DNA from 3 places in the Sphingobium sp. SG1 genome. Region 1 is predicted to be linked to each of the others. Evidence: riboswitches for the same ligand, from Rfam matches in the RefSeq annotation. Region 1 holds a riboswitch; each other region holds the start of a gene.
The links. Region 1 has a riboswitch for cobalamin ahead of cobW (cobalamin biosynthesis protein CobW). Riboswitches for the same ligand answer to the same signal wherever they lie in the genome.
Positions count from the first base shown of each region.

Region 2: it holds a riboswitch for cobalamin, as region 1 does, so the genes downstream of both, AC0KVN_RS15660 (cobalamin biosynthesis protein CobG) here and cobW (cobalamin biosynthesis protein CobW) in region 1, are expected to answer to the same signal.
Region 3: it holds a riboswitch for cobalamin, as region 1 does, so the genes downstream of both, AC0KVN_RS11620 (TonB-dependent receptor plug domain-containing protein) here and cobW (cobalamin biosynthesis protein CobW) in region 1, are expected to answer to the same signal.

Region 1 is NZ_JBVVOJ010000009.1:61,370-66,180, reverse strand. It holds gene cobN (cobaltochelatase subunit CobN) at 1-1,061, opposite strand, end outside; gene cobW (cobalamin biosynthesis protein CobW) at 1,061-2,113, opposite strand; cobalamin riboswitch at 2,291-2,530, opposite strand; gene AC0KVN_RS18430 (Rieske (2Fe-2S) protein) at 2,561-2,938, opposite strand; gene maiA (maleylacetoacetate isomerase) at 2,935-3,579, opposite strand; gene fahA (fumarylacetoacetase) at 3,576-4,811, opposite strand, start outside.
Region 2 is NZ_JBVVOJ010000006.1:251,745-256,555, forward strand. It holds gene cobI (precorrin-2 C(20)-methyltransferase) at 1-707, opposite strand, end outside; gene AC0KVN_RS15655 (precorrin-8X methylmutase) at 704-1,333, opposite strand; gene AC0KVN_RS15660 (cobalamin biosynthesis protein CobG) at 1,333-2,385, opposite strand; cobalamin riboswitch at 2,666-2,877, opposite strand; gene AC0KVN_RS15665 (hypothetical protein) at 3,635-4,135, shown strand; gene AC0KVN_RS15670 (excalibur calcium-binding domain-containing protein) at 4,300-4,611, opposite strand; gene AC0KVN_RS15675 (hypothetical protein) at 4,633-4,776, shown strand.
Region 3 is NZ_JBVVOJ010000004.1:182,494-187,304, reverse strand. It holds gene AC0KVN_RS11620 (TonB-dependent receptor plug domain-containing protein) at 1-1,946, opposite strand, end outside; cobalamin riboswitch at 2,138-2,382, opposite strand; gene AC0KVN_RS11615 (copper resistance protein B) at 2,445-3,305, opposite strand; gene AC0KVN_RS11610 (copper resistance system multicopper oxidase) at 3,302-4,811, opposite strand, start outside.

The sequences.
Region 1 (4,811 bases):
ACGCGCGGCACGACGATGCCGCACTGGGTGCGTTCATCGAACCGCTCGGCCGCCTTGAAGGCGACGGCGCGGGTGAAGAGGCGGCCGTCCACTTCGGGCAGGGCGACATTCATCGCCAGGTCGCGCGGGCCAAGGCCACGGGCCGACCCGCGCCAGCTGCCTTCCTCGACCCCGGCAAAGGCGGTCTGCAGGATCGGGCAATCGGCCTGTTCCAAGATGCCCGGCACGCGCGGCTCGGACGAAGAGGAGGCGGCGAAGCTGGTCGAATTGACGATGATGTCGGGCGCGATGTCGGCCAGCAGCCCGCCTAGCCAGTCGCGCACGAACGGCTCGCGCAGCGCACGGACATGCACGGCGGCGACATTGAAGCCGCGCGCGCCAAGCGCCGCGACCATCGCATCGACCGCGCTCAGCGTGCCGGCGACCACCAAAGCGCGGTAGAAGATCAGCAGCGCCACCGGCCGCCCCTCGACCCAGGTCGCGCGCAATTCGGCCACGCCGGGCCGGTCATGGCCAGGCAGATAGAGGCCGGCGTCGGCAATCGGCAGCGGATGGTCGGGCTCGCCCGCATCCGCGCCGATCAGCCGAGCGGCGCAGCGCAGGAAGGACAGCGCATTGGCTGTGCCGCCCTGGCGCAGATAGTCGCGCAACTGCTCGCGCATCGCCGCCGGCACGGTGGAGACGAGGTCCAGCGCCGGATCACCCTCGCGCCCGTCGGCGATCGCGGCGAAGGCGATGCCGCGCTCGCGCGCGACCTGCGCAATCTCGTCCACGCCATAGGGCCAGTAGCTCTTGCCGCCGAGCAGGATGACGCAGACGAAGCGCGCCTTGGCGATCACCTTCTCGACATAGAGATCGACCGAATAGGGATGCTTGAGCTGCAGCAGATTGGCCAGCCGCACGCTCGGCGCATCATCGGGCAGGCGCGCGGCAGCAGCGGCGAAACAGGCCAGATCGCTGTCCGCCACGGTCAGGATAACGATGTCGCCGGGCGGCTGGTCGAGGTCGATCGCCTCCTCGCCGTCGCTGATCGTTCCCGGCGTGGCGGACAGAAGATGCATCAGCCGAGCACGGCCTGGATGTCGGCCTCGATCGCGGCGCGGTCCAGCCCCTTCTGGCCGATCACCACCAGCTGGGTACGACGCGCTTCTTGCGGTTGCCAGGGGCGGTCGAAGAAATGCTGGATGCGCGGGCCGACCGCCTGCACGACGAGGCGCATCGGCTTGCCCGCGACCGCGACCATGCCCTTGACGCGCAGCACGTCGTGGGTGGCGATCAGCGCGGACAGCGCCTGCACCAGCGTGTCGGGATCGGCAACCGCATCGCCACTGACGACGAAGCTGTCGAAATCATCATGGTCATGATCCTCGCCCTCCGCCTCATGGTGCGAGGGGCGGGCGTCGAGATCATCCTCGGCCGCGGCGACGATGCCCAGCAGCGCGCCGATGTCGACCGCACCATGAGCGGCGCGGACGATCTTCACGCCGGGCCGCGTTTCGGCATCGACCTGCGCCTCGACTGCAGCCAGCGTGTCGGCATCGACCAGGTCGCTCTTGTTCAGCACCACCATGTCGGCGCAGGCAAGCTGATCCTCGAACAATTCCTCCAGCGGGCTGTCATGGTCCAGATTGGGGTCGGCGGCGCGCGCCGCGGCCAGCGCCGCTTCGTCGGTGGCGAAACGGCCGGCGGCGACCGCATCGGCGTCGATCAGCGCGACGACCCCGTCCACCGTGGCGCGGGTGCGGATGTCGGGCCACTGGAACGCCTTGACCAGCGGCTTGGGCAGGGCCAGCCCCGAGGTTTCGATGATGATATGGTCGGGCGGGCTCGGCCGGTCGAGCAGCGCGGTCATGGTCGGCAGAAAATCGTCGGCCACGGTGCAGCAGATGCAGCCATTGGCCAGCTCGACGATATCCTCTTCGGGGCAGGCGGCGTCATTGCAGCCCTTCACCAGTTCGCCGTCGACGCCGACATCGCCAAATTCGTTGATGATGAGGGCGAGGCGGCGCCCCTTCGCATTTTCCAGCAGATGGCGGATCAGCGTGGTCTTGCCCGCGCCCAGGAAGCCGGTGATGACGGTAGTCGGAATCTTGGCAGATGCAGTGTTGGCCATGACAAATACTCGCGCGCCGGAGCAACCGGGGCGGGAGCGAACCGGGCGCGCACGCACGGCCGGCCGGCATCGCGGACGGGCGCTTGTTCGCCCGCAGATGCGTGACCGCGCGGCTCCAGCCGCCAACCTGTCGCTCAGACGGAACACCGTGCCCCGGCCATCCCCTGGACCAAAGCAAGAGCGACCTAAACGCCGGCAGGTCTCCTGGCTTGCGGGTCATAGCGGGAGGAACGGCCTTCCCAGGCCTCGCAGGATTTAGCGTCCGGCCCAGTGGCTGCCCTCCCGGCTGGGGAGGGCGCTGTTCATCACGCTCGCCGCTCACAGTTGCAGGGACAGCTGCGGACTTGGATGCCATGGCATCCGCACCGCCTTCCCATTTTAAGCCCCCGTGGGGGCACCGGCGCGATCATGTCGGGACGATGCGAAGCGCCGTCCCTGGGCCGGTTCCTAGTCGCTTTGGGCAGCGGTGACAATCCAGCCATCGGCGATGCTGAGCGGCCAGGGTGCGATGCGCTGGCCGACGCATGGCCCACCGACGCAGACGCCATCGTCGCGGCGAAACAGGGCCCCGTGCCAGCTGCATCTTATATGGCTGCCATCCGGGGTCAGATAATCGTCCAGTTGCTGCGCCAGCGGCAGGCCGGCATGGGGGCATTGATCGACAAAGCCGCTGACCTGGTCACCATCCCGCACGGCAAAGCCATGGAAGCGGCCGGCGCGCATCTGCAGCACGAAATTGCGTGCCTTGCCGTCGGCGATTTGCTCGATCGGGCAGAGGCGCACGCCCGCCGGCGTCGCGAACAGGCGCGTGTCAGTGTCGCTCATGCGTCCGCGTCGGGCTGGCGATCGGGGTGCGCGGCGGCAAAGGCGGGGAGCGCGCATGCCGCCGCGTCCACGGCGCACAGCCGCGGAAAGGGCGTCAGGTCGACGCCGAAGCGCCGGGCATTGTAGAGTTGGGGCACGATATGGCAGTCGGCGAAGCTGGGCGCGTCGCCGAAGGCATGGGTGCCACCATGGCGCGCGACCAATGTTTCGAGCGCGGCCAGCCCCTCGCCGGTCCAGCGGGCGATCCAGGCGCGGACCTGATCCTCATCGGCGCCGAAATCCTGCCGCAGCGCCTGCAACACGCGCAGATTGCCGAGCGGATGGATATCGCAGGCGATGATGCCGGCCATGGCACGGACGATCGCGGCATCGCCGGGGTCAGCGGGCAGCAAGGCCGGCTGCGCCCAGCGTGCCTCGATCCATTCAAGGATCGCGCCGCTCTGCGTCAGCACGCTGTCGCCATCGACCAGTGCGGGCACCAGCCCCTGCGGCGCCAGCGCCCGATAGTCGGGCGCCCGCTGCGCGCCACTGCGCAGGTCATGGGTGACCTGTGCATAGTCGACGCCCTTCAGGGCCAGCGCGATCCGCACGCGATAGCTCGCGCTCGACCGCCAATAACCATGAAGGGTGAGATCGCTCATCGCGCCGGCACGATCATAGCGCGGCATTCGCCAAAGCCGATCGACACATGGCCGGGGGCCGACGCGGTCGCGCGCAATGTCACTTCGTCGCCATCCTCCAGGAAGCTGCGCGTCTCGCCCGATGGCAGGCTGATCGGCTCGCGGCCGCCACTGCTGATTTCCATCAGGCTACCATAGCCGTCGCGCGTCGGGGCGGAGATGGTGCCGCTGCCCAGCAGATCGCCGGGCATCAGATTGCAGCCATTGGACGCATGATGGGTGACGATCTGGCTGACGGTCCAGTACATGTTGCTCGCCGGCCCCTGGCTCAGCCGCATCGGCGGCTGGCCTGCGTCGCGCATCGCCTGGGTGGAGAGATACACTTCCAACGTCAGCGCCAGCGCGCCATGAGCCTGATCATCGGCATCGCTAAGGTAAGGCAACGGCGCCGGGTCGCCTTCGGGCCGGGGCGGCTGGGCGATGCGGAACGGCGCCAGCGCCTCGGGCGTCACCACCCAGGGCGAAATGGTCGAATGGAAATTCTTGGCCAGGAAGGGCCCGAGCGGCTGATATTCCCACGCCTGGAAATCGCGCGCCGACCAGTCGTTGAGCAGGCAGAAGCCGGCGACATGATCGGCCGCCTCGCTGATGGGGATCGGGCTACCCAGATCATTGCCGGCGCCGATCCACACACCCAGTTCCAGCTCATAGTCGAGCCGGGCAGTCGGGCCGACCACCGGCACATCGGCTTCGGGCGGCTTGCGCTGGCCGCGCGGGCGGACCAGCGGATCGCCCGACGGGCGGATAGAGGACGCCCGGCCATGATAGCCGATCGGCACATATTTATAATTGGGCAGCAGCGGATTGTCGGGCCGGAACTGGCGGCCGATATTGTTGGCGTGATGGATGCCGACATAGAAGTCGCTGTAATCGCCGATCCGCGCCGGAAGGTGCAGCATGCAGTCCGCCGCCCGATGCAGCAGCGGCTCGACCGCCGGGCGATGGGCCGGGTCCGACAGCAGCGCGCTGATCCGGCGACGCAGGGCCACCCGCTCTGCCACCGGCAGCGCCATCAGCGCATTGAGCTGCCCTTCCAGCAGCGGCGCGCAATCGATCAGCCCGGCGCCGACACAGGCGGCCAGGTCCAATATGGCGTCGCCGATCGCGACACCGGCGCGCGGCGAAGCGCCTGCGGGCGAAAACAGGCCATAGGGCAGATTCTGGATCGGAAAGTCGCCATGATCCTGCGCGCT
Region 2 (4,811 bases), on a different contig from region 1:
TGGCCGTGGATCAGCAGGATCGAGAAATAGGGCGTGACCCTGTCGACATCGGCCAGCCGGGTCACGCGCTGTTCCGGCATGGCGGCATGTTCGACCAGCCATGCTTCATCGCTGCGCCCGGCCGCCGCCACCGCGCGGCGCAGCTTGGCGAGGTGCCGGCCGATCTTCATCACCACCAGCGCGTCGGTATCGCGGATGCGGCGGACCAGTTCCTCTTCCGGCAGGGTTGCCATCGCGACGGTCAGCACATCGTCACCCCAGGTGATCGGCAGGCCGGTCGCATTCCACGCGCCCGACATGCCCATGATGCCGGGGACCACTTCGACCGGGACCAGCCCCGCCAACCGGCTGTGCAGATGCATGAAGGAGCCGTAGAAAAAGGGATCGCCCTCGCACAAGACGACCACATCCTCGCCCGCCTCCGCGATCGCCAGCAGCCGGCCGGTGCAATCGGCATAGAAGGCGGCAAGGCAGTCGTTATAGCGCGGATCGGTGACCGGAATTTCGGTCGTCACCGGATATTCCATCGCCAGTTCGATCGCATCGTCCCGCAGCATGCCCTGCGCGATGCGGCGCGCCTGCCCCGGCCGGCCGGCCTTGCGGAAATAGGCGACATGCCGCCCGCTCCGCACCAGCCGGTCGGCGCGCACGCTCAGCAAGTCCTGCGCGCCGGGGCCGAGGCCCACGCCATAGACGGTGCCGCTCATTCCGCGCGGCTCGCCAGCGCATTGATCGCCGCGACCGTAATCGCGCTGCCGCCCAACCGCCCGTCGACGACGCAGCAGGGCACGGGCTGCGCCGCCCATAAAGCGGCCTTGGATTCCGCCGCGCCGACGAAGCCGACCGGGCAGCCGATGATCGCTGCGGGACGCGGACAGGCCGGATCTTCCAGCATGTCGAGCAGGTGGAACAGCGCCGTGGGCGCATTGCCGATGGCAACCAGTGCCCCGGCAAGATGCGGCCGCCACAATTCCAGCGCGGCGGCGGATCGGGTATTGCCCATCGCCCGCGCCATGTCCGGCACGGCGGTGTCGTGCAGGGTGCAGAGCACGGCATTGTCGGCGGGCAGGCGCGCGCGCGTGACCCCTTCCGACACCATGCGCGCATCGCACAGCACCGGCGCCCCTGCGATCAGGGCCTGCCGCGCCGCCGCTGCAAAGCCCGGCGAAAAGCGGATATGGCCCGCAAGGTCCACCATGCCCGCGGCATGGATCATGCGCACTGCGACCGGTTCCTCCTCGGCAGCAAAGCGCCCGAGGTCGGCTTCGGCGCGGATGGTGGCGAAGGACTGGCGATAGATCGCCGCGCCGTCCCTCTCATAATCATGGGGCATCAACAGGCTCCGAAATGGGCAAGAAGGTCGGTGGCGGTGAGGTCAGGACGGACGGGCGCCGATCCTGCGCGGGCATGGAAGGCCAGGTCGTAGCGCCCGTCCCGCCCCGTCAGCACGACATCGGCCGGCATCGAACTGGCGCAGCCCTTGGCGCAGCCGGAGACATGAAGGCGGCCCGCCACATGGGGCGCCAGCCGGCGGGCGAGATCGCGCGTCTCCACGCTCGCCTGCGGACAGGCAGGTGCGCCGGGGCAGGCCTCCACATGGATCAGCGGGTCGGCCGCGTCGGCGCACAGGCCGGGCAGTTGTCCTTCGGCCAGCAGCATGCGCCACGGGGTCAGCCGCATGGCCGGCGCGTCGAGAAAATGCCGCGCATCGATCCGGCCGAAGGGAAGGCCATAGGCCAAGCCGCCATCCCATGCGCCGGGGACCAGTCGCGGGCGTGGCGACGCCGCCTCTGTCGTGCCCGTTGCCCAATCCGCCAGGGGCGCATCATGCCGGGCCATGCGCCCCGCGCGCGCGCCGTTGCTCTCCACGAACCATCGGGCGAGCGCGAGCAGCGCATCCGCTTCGCCGCCGCTGTCCACCGGCACGCCTTGTGCCCGCCCCTCGGCGCGCAAGATCAGGCCGCCGTCCCGCGCCCGCTCGATGCGAAAATCCCCCGCTTCGCCGGACAGGAGCGGCGCGGCGCCGGCATCGATCACGAAGCCCATCTTGCCCGGCAAGTCCGGCAGTTCGTCCAGGCGATCGAGCAACTGGCTGGCGATGCGATGGCTGTCGTCGCCTTCGCGCCAGTCCGGCGCGACCATCATCATACGCGCGCCCTCGCGCCGGGCATCGCGGTCCACCAGGCCCAGGTCGAGCAGGCGGTCGAGCAAGGGGCGCCAGCTATCGTCGCGCACACCACGGATCTGGAGGTTGGCGCGCCGGGTCATGTCGATCAGGCCGTTGCCATGGGCGATCGCCGCTTCGCCCAGCGCCGCCAGGTCGGCGGCCGAAAGACGACCGAGGCGCGGCTTCACGCGCACGATCAGCCCGTCGCCCGCCGCCATCGGGCGCCAGGCGTCAGGACACCAGCCCCGAACGGCCGGTCCGCGGGCCACCGCATGGTTCGCGGTCGCCCTATCCCTGCCCGCGCCGGTCTGGCTCACAGGCACATCCTCCGCGCGCCGGGACGCAACCAGGCGGGGCTTGCCGGCATCGCCGGTCGGCGCGAGGCGGCAGGCAGGCGCGACAGGCGCCCGACACCACGCGGCCGTGCAGCCCCAGCCACACGCTTCGCCGCCCAGACGGAAGAAAGACCGTGCCATGACCAACCCCTGGGTCAGGACAAGAGCGACCGAAACGCCGGCAGGTCTCCTGGCTCGCGGGTCGTTGCGGGATGCACGCCTTCCCGGACGCTCTGTCCAGTGGCTGCCCTCATGGGCTCGTGCATCGCGCTATCCGCTTACAGTTGCAGGGACAGCCGCGGAATAAGGGGCCAGGCCCCCGCACCGCATTCCCGATTAAGTTCCTTGCGGAACACCGGCGTCAGTTATGCAATGCACCAGCATGAACCGGCGCACCGATGATGCCCTAGTCGAAACATCGGGCTTCGCCAAGATATGGAATATAGACAGACAGGACCGCCCGGACGCATATCCGTGTCGACCTCGATCATCTGCGCCAATATCAAATGCGCCACAGGGTAGAAATAAGCGAAGAGGATGAGGTGACGTACAGTACGCCCCATCCAGCTATCACGGGCGCATCGCGCAGCGACGGTATCCGGTGCACCTATCGGCGTGGGCACGGCAGGATATTGCGCTCAAGCCTGAGCTCGAACATGCATTATCAATCGCATCTTTGTAGTGTCGCTTTGTAGAAAAAGAGCCGTAAAAGCGACTTTCGTTCAAAAAATTACGAACAAACCGTGACTCAGGAAAGTCGTGGCGGAGAGGGAGGGAAGCGTTGAAGCTACCCCGATTTCGCGTGATTCGCGCCTGCCGATGGCAGCATCGTTATCAGGCTGGAGCGCCTGGGTGTAGCCCTGGTTCGAGGGACGCGCCCGGATTCGAACCGTTGCGATGTCTTGCAGCGATCATCCGCGCGACGATCCTGCTGGACCGGCAATGATTTCTAGGGAGGCAAGGGCGTTCTAGGACATGGGCTCACGCGCCCTCGTCCCGTTCCTGCGCGGAACGTCTCGCGTTGATTAAGTCCCCGCGAGATTATCGGCTGAAAGCCGTATGAAATAAGGTTGGTTTTCAGAAGGTGTTGTTCTAATCGGCGCCCCGCGCATTTCGCGCTATGGGGGTAATATTGTTTATTAAGAAATATACTGCTGTAGCGATTGCTGCTGCAATCGCATTTCCTTGCGCTCCGGCTATGGCAAATGATGTCATGATCGAGGCCAATGCTGCTCGCGCTCACGACCGTTGGGGTGGAGAGCTTGGCATTGGCTACACCTTAACCGCCGGACGCTTCGCTCTGCGTCCTATAGTGGGTGCCTTCATCTACAAGGGCGACAATGATCGCTATTATGAGGATACTTTCAGCAATGGTCAGACTCGCTGCCGGGATAGTCAGACGGGGCAGTTCGCGAAAGACAGCGAGTGTGACGATACGGCAGTAAAGGCCTACGGCAAGATCGAAGCCACCTATTCGATCCCCCATTTCGCAGAGATTGGCGGCGGGGTTCGCTTTAGCAGTGATAAGGTCCGTCCTTATGGAACGGTTGGATTGCCGCTCGGCCCCCGCTTCAGCATCAAGGGTAATGCCGGACCCAAATATTACGCGCTAGGCATCAAGGCTGGCTTTTAAGTGTGGAGGCCGCGTTGCTTCGACAGTGGCGCGGCTTCTCGTTGACGCACTATAAATGGAACATGTGGCCGCCCTGGTGTCGATCGGTGGTCGGCCTGGCGATTATGATCGGGGCGATTGCTCAGACGGGGCATGATCGCGGATGATATCGAGGGGCGTCTATTTCATCGCCCGTGATATGGTTCGCAGGCGATGCCATCGCCGTCACCGTCCATATGGGGGCCGTAGCCGGGCTGCCCGATATATAGCGGCGCGGCACCGGCAGCCCTGGCGGCCCGACAGTTCCGGTATGACCAAGATGAACCTGCTGATGCGACGGGGCGAGAGGCCGGAAGGCTCCCTGATCCGCCTGCTGGCTGCTGGGCATCGAGATCGTCCGCGCTGGTGCCTCGGTCATAAGCCAGGGTCTGCTCGGGAATCGGTCCCGCGATGGGCTGGGGATCATCGTTCCTGGTGGCTGCCGGTGTCGATGGCATCACAGAGGTCCGATCCCAGGCATGGAGCGCGAAGGCTGCAATCAGGCCAAGTCCGACTGCACCTCCCAAGAGCTTCACGATGCCGAGGCGTTCTCCACGCGTCCGCTTCGCCTGGTAATGTTCACCGAGGGTGATCGGGACGGCGCGGAAGGGCTTCTTGAATGACATTGCGCGACGATATCTCTCGCCGGTGAATCAAT
Region 3 (4,811 bases), on a different contig from region 1:
CCCCGGTAGAAGTAGAGGAAGCGGCTGTTGCTGCCGTCCAATACCCCCGCATCGCTGACCGCCGAGCGATAGCCAGTGGAGGCGTAATCACGGTCGAACAGATTCTCGACATTGATGCCGAACCGGTTGCGCCGCGCCTGATCCAGCCACAGATGCGCGCCCGCATCGACCACGGCATAATTGCCATAGTTCATCCGGCCAAAACCCGATGCGGTCGACCAGACATCGCCCACCCAATTGGCCGACAGATTGGCGCCGAAGCGGCCCGTTTCCGGCGCATAGACGATCGCGGCGCGGCCATATTGTTCCGGATTGCGATCGCGCTGCACCGAACTGCCCTGATTTCGGACGCGCGAATAGGTGTAGCTGGCCGACAGGCCCCAGCCGCCGGTCAGGTCGGCGTTCAGCTCCAGCTCGGCACCCCTGGCCCGCACCTTGTCGCGAACGTTGATATAGGTGCCTTCCGGAAAGGCCGGATCATCATAGGTCGTGTCGATCAGGTCGGTGATGCGCCGGTTGAACCAGGTCGCTTTCCAGCGGATCGCTCCGCCGGCCAGCGCGCCGCCCAGCGCGGCGTTGAGGTTCAGGCTCTCCTCGGGCTTCAAATTCGGGTTGCCGACTTCGCAACAGGGATCATTGCCATAAAGCTGCGAGGCGTCGGGCAGCACGAAGGAGGTGCCGCCATTGGCCTCCACGAACAGCGCGTCGCTGACATCATAACGGCCCGACACGTTCCAGATCGTCTTTTCCGATCCCTTCGCCTTATTGTAGCGCAGACCCGCGGCGATCCGCGCCTTGCTCGACAATTCGTCATTGGTGCGCAGCTGGAAGATGCCGGCATGGACCTGTTCATCGGTCGGCGCGATCAGCAGGACGTCGTCGCGGCCGTTGAAGCTCTGGAAATCATAGCCGATCAGCGTGTCGATGCCGCGCAGCATGTTGAGCTGCACCACCGCGCTGCCGCCATAATCCTGATAGCCCCAGAAAGTGCCGGCCGGGTAGATGACCTGTGGCGGCCCCGCCGGAATGGGATTGCGGATCTGGACATAGGCGGTCTTCCAGTCGTGGAAATAGCCCTTGAGGAAGAATTGCACGCCATCCTCGCCGGTATAGTCGAGGCGCAGGCTGGCCACTTCCTCGTTCCGGTCGTTGCGGCTCTGCCTGGTCCGCGTCGCGCTGATATTGTCGAGATCAGCCTTGGTATGCTGGTAGAGCGCGTTGAGGCGCAGGTCCGGCGCGATATCATATTGATATTTGATGCCCGCCGACCAGAGATCATAGCCGCGCGCGCGATCGGTGGCGCTGGGCTGCATCACGTCATAGGGACGATAGCCGTCCGACTGGCTGCGATTGGCCCAGACGACGAAGCGATGCTGGCCGATCGCGCCGCGCAGATAGCCGTCCAGGCTGGTGCCGGCGAAGCTGTCGAGGCTGGCATTGACCTGGCCGCCCAGATCGTCGCTGAAATCGCGGGTGACGACATTGATGACGCCGGCCGCCGCCTGGGTGCCGTAGAACAGGCTTTCGCCGCCTTTCAGCACCTCGATCCGCTCGATCATGCTGGCGGCCATGGTGTCGTTGGGCGAGGTGCCGCCATAAAGGCGGTTGTTGAGGCGAATGCCGTCCATCGTCCACAGCACATCCTTGGTGCGCGAACCCTGCAGCGCGATGTCGACATAGCTGAACGGCCCGGACTGCGACCGGATGAACAGGCCCGGCACCGCTTCGAGCGCGCGGGCGGTGTCGATCGCGGCGGCATCGCGGATCTGCGTATCGGTGACGACCTCGATGGCATGGCCATAGCGCGACAGTTGCTGCGGCAGCGTCTCTTCCAGGCTGGTGCCGGTGACGACGATGCTGTCGCCCTCCGCCTCATCGGCCAGAGCCGGCGAGGCAAAGGCAAGCGAAAGGGCCAGAGCGGCCCGTGAAACGATATTGGACTTCATTTATTCCCCCATCCGGCGCCGCGTTCGACGGGCGGGGGCAACCTTCACGAGCGGCACGCACGCGAACGTCCGACACACGCGCCGGCCGGGCGCCCAAGGGCAACCGACGCGCGTTTGTCGCAGCGGCCCCAGCCGCTCGTTCGTCGCTCAGACGGAAGTTACCGTGCCGCGGCCATCCCCTGGACCAAGGCAAGAGCGACCAGACGCCGGCAGGTCTCCTGGCTCACGGGTCATCGCTTGATGCACGGCCTTCCCAGGCCTCGCAGGATTTAGCGTCCGGCCCAGTGGCTGGCGGATCGGTCATTCTGCCGTCCGCACATGTACATCGCGCTCACCGCTTACAGTTGCAGGGACAGCTGCGGATTTGGACAGTCACCCGTCCGCACCGCATTCCCTATTAAGCCCCTTTCGGGACACCGGCGCGATCATGATCCCATGCCGTGCGGCGCAGGATCGGCGGGATCGATAATCGAATATCAGGCGGGCTGCAAGCGCCTCTCAGAACCAGGCGCGCAGGCCGATCACCAGGCTGGTGGCCGACAACCTATCGCCGGCGGCACGGGCATAATCGGCCGTATCGCCCAGCTTGCGCTCCCAATTGATGCCGACATAGGGCGCGAATTCGCGGGCAATCTCGTAGCGCAGCCGCAGCCCAAGCTCGATATCGGACGGGCCGGCGCCGATCCCCAGTTCGGGCACATCCTGCGCCGCCAGATTGAACTCGGCAGCGGGCTGCAGGATCAGCCGCTGGGTGATGCGCTGGTCGTAGCTCGCCTCCAGCCGCAGATGGGCGTCGCCCCTGGTCGACAGAAAGGCTTCGGCCCCGACCTCGAACCAGTAAGGCGCCAGGCCGTCGATGCCGATCACCGCATAGCTGCGGTCCGGCCCTTCGCCGAAATCCTGCCGCACACCCGCCTGCAGGTTGAACCAGGGGTCGATCGCCCGGCTGTAGAGCGCCTGCACCTCGGCCCGTTCGAGCGATCCGCCGAACGCTCCCTCGCCCTCGCTCTTGACCGCGAAGCGGTTGATGTCGCCGCCGATCCAGCCTTCGCCCTCCCAGGCATAGCCATCCGCGCCCTTGCCGGCGCGATATTCCAGCCGATCGAGCATCCATTGCGAATAGGTCATGCCGCCCCCTTCCGCGATCATTGCCGCGCGGGCGCGGGCCATGGCGGTGGGGTCATAGAGCGCGTCGGCGGCATGATCGGTCGGCACCGGCGGGGCCGTGCCTTGTGGGATCGCAGCATCGGTGATGGGCATACTGTGGCCCATCGCGCCATGGTCCATCTGGCTATGGTCCATGGTCTGGGCCTGCACCGGCGCAGCGGCGGCGAGCAGCAGGAGCGCGATCAGCTTCATGCTGCATCCTCCCCATGGCGGACCGTCACGACCCGCATCATCCCGGCATGCATGTGCATCAGCATATGGCAGTGGAACGCCCAGTCGCCCAGCGCATCGGCGGTGAGGTCGAAGCTGACCTTGCCGCCGGGCAGCACATTCACCGTATGCTTGCGCGGATTATGCGCCGCCTCGCCGGTCACCAGTTCAAAGAAATGGCCGTGCAGATGGATGGGATGCGGCATCATCGTGTCGTTGATCAGGGTCACGCGCACCCGTTCCATATGACGGAAGGCGATCGGCTCGGCCCCTTCCGACAGCTTCACCCCATCGAACGACCACATATAGCGTTCCATGTTCGCGGTCAGGTGGATGTCGAGCGACCGGGTCGGCGTGCGCAGGTCCGTGTTCGGTGTCAGCGACCGCAGATCGGCATAGGTCAGCACCCGATGGTCGACATCCTCCAGCCCCGTCGGCCGGTCGGCGGTGCGATCGGCCGGCATCGGCGACAGGGTGGCGACGCCCGGCCCCATTTTCACGCCCGGCGCGACCGACTTGTCGCGCATCTTCATGCTATGCCCGCTCATGGCATCATTGGCCGGCTGGCTGAGGTCGATCACCCCGTCCTGGCCCATATCCATGCCGCCCATGTCCATGCCCATGTCCTTCATGCCCAGCAGCGGCCGGGCGCGCCGGGCCGGCACGGGCGCGACCATGCCGGCCTGCGGCGCCAAGGTGGCGCGAACCAGGCCCGACCGGTTGATCGCCTCGGCAATCAGCGCATAGGGTTTCGCCTCGCCGGGCTGGACGATCACGTCATAGGTTTCGGCAATGCCGATCTGGAACTCGTCGGTCTCGACCGGCTGCACATCCTGCCCGTCGCATTGGATCACGGTCATCGGCAGGCCGGGCAGGCGGATATTGAAATTGGTCATCGCCGACGCGTTGATGATGCGCAGCCGCACCCGCTCGCCCGGCGCGAACAGGCCGGTCCAGTTCTCGGCCGTGCCCATGCCGTTCACCAGATAGCTGTAGGTCGCGCCGGTGACGTCGGAAATATCGGTCGGGTCCATGCGCATCGCGCCCCAGTCGATGCGGTCCTTGAGGGCCTGGTCCTTCCCCGCCAGCAACCCGGCCAGCGTCTGGCGCTGCATGTTGTAATAGCCGCCCATCTGCTTGAGCCTTTGCAGCAGCCTGTGCGGATGAACCGGGCTCCAGTCGGCGAGCAGGATCACATGCTCCCGGTCATAGGCCACCGGATCGGCGCCGGCGGGATCGATGATGATCGGCCCATAGAGGCCCATCGCCTCCTGCATGCCCGAATGGCTGTGATACCAGTAGGTGCCCGCCTGCCGCACCGGGAAGCGATAGGTGAAGGTCTCGCCGGGCGCGATACCGGGGAAGCTGATGCCCGGCACGCCATCCATCTGGAAGGGCAGGATCAGCCCGTGCCAGTGGATCGAGCTATCCTCCTTCAACCGGTTGGTGACGGCGATGTTGATATCCTGCCCCTCGCGCAGGCGGATG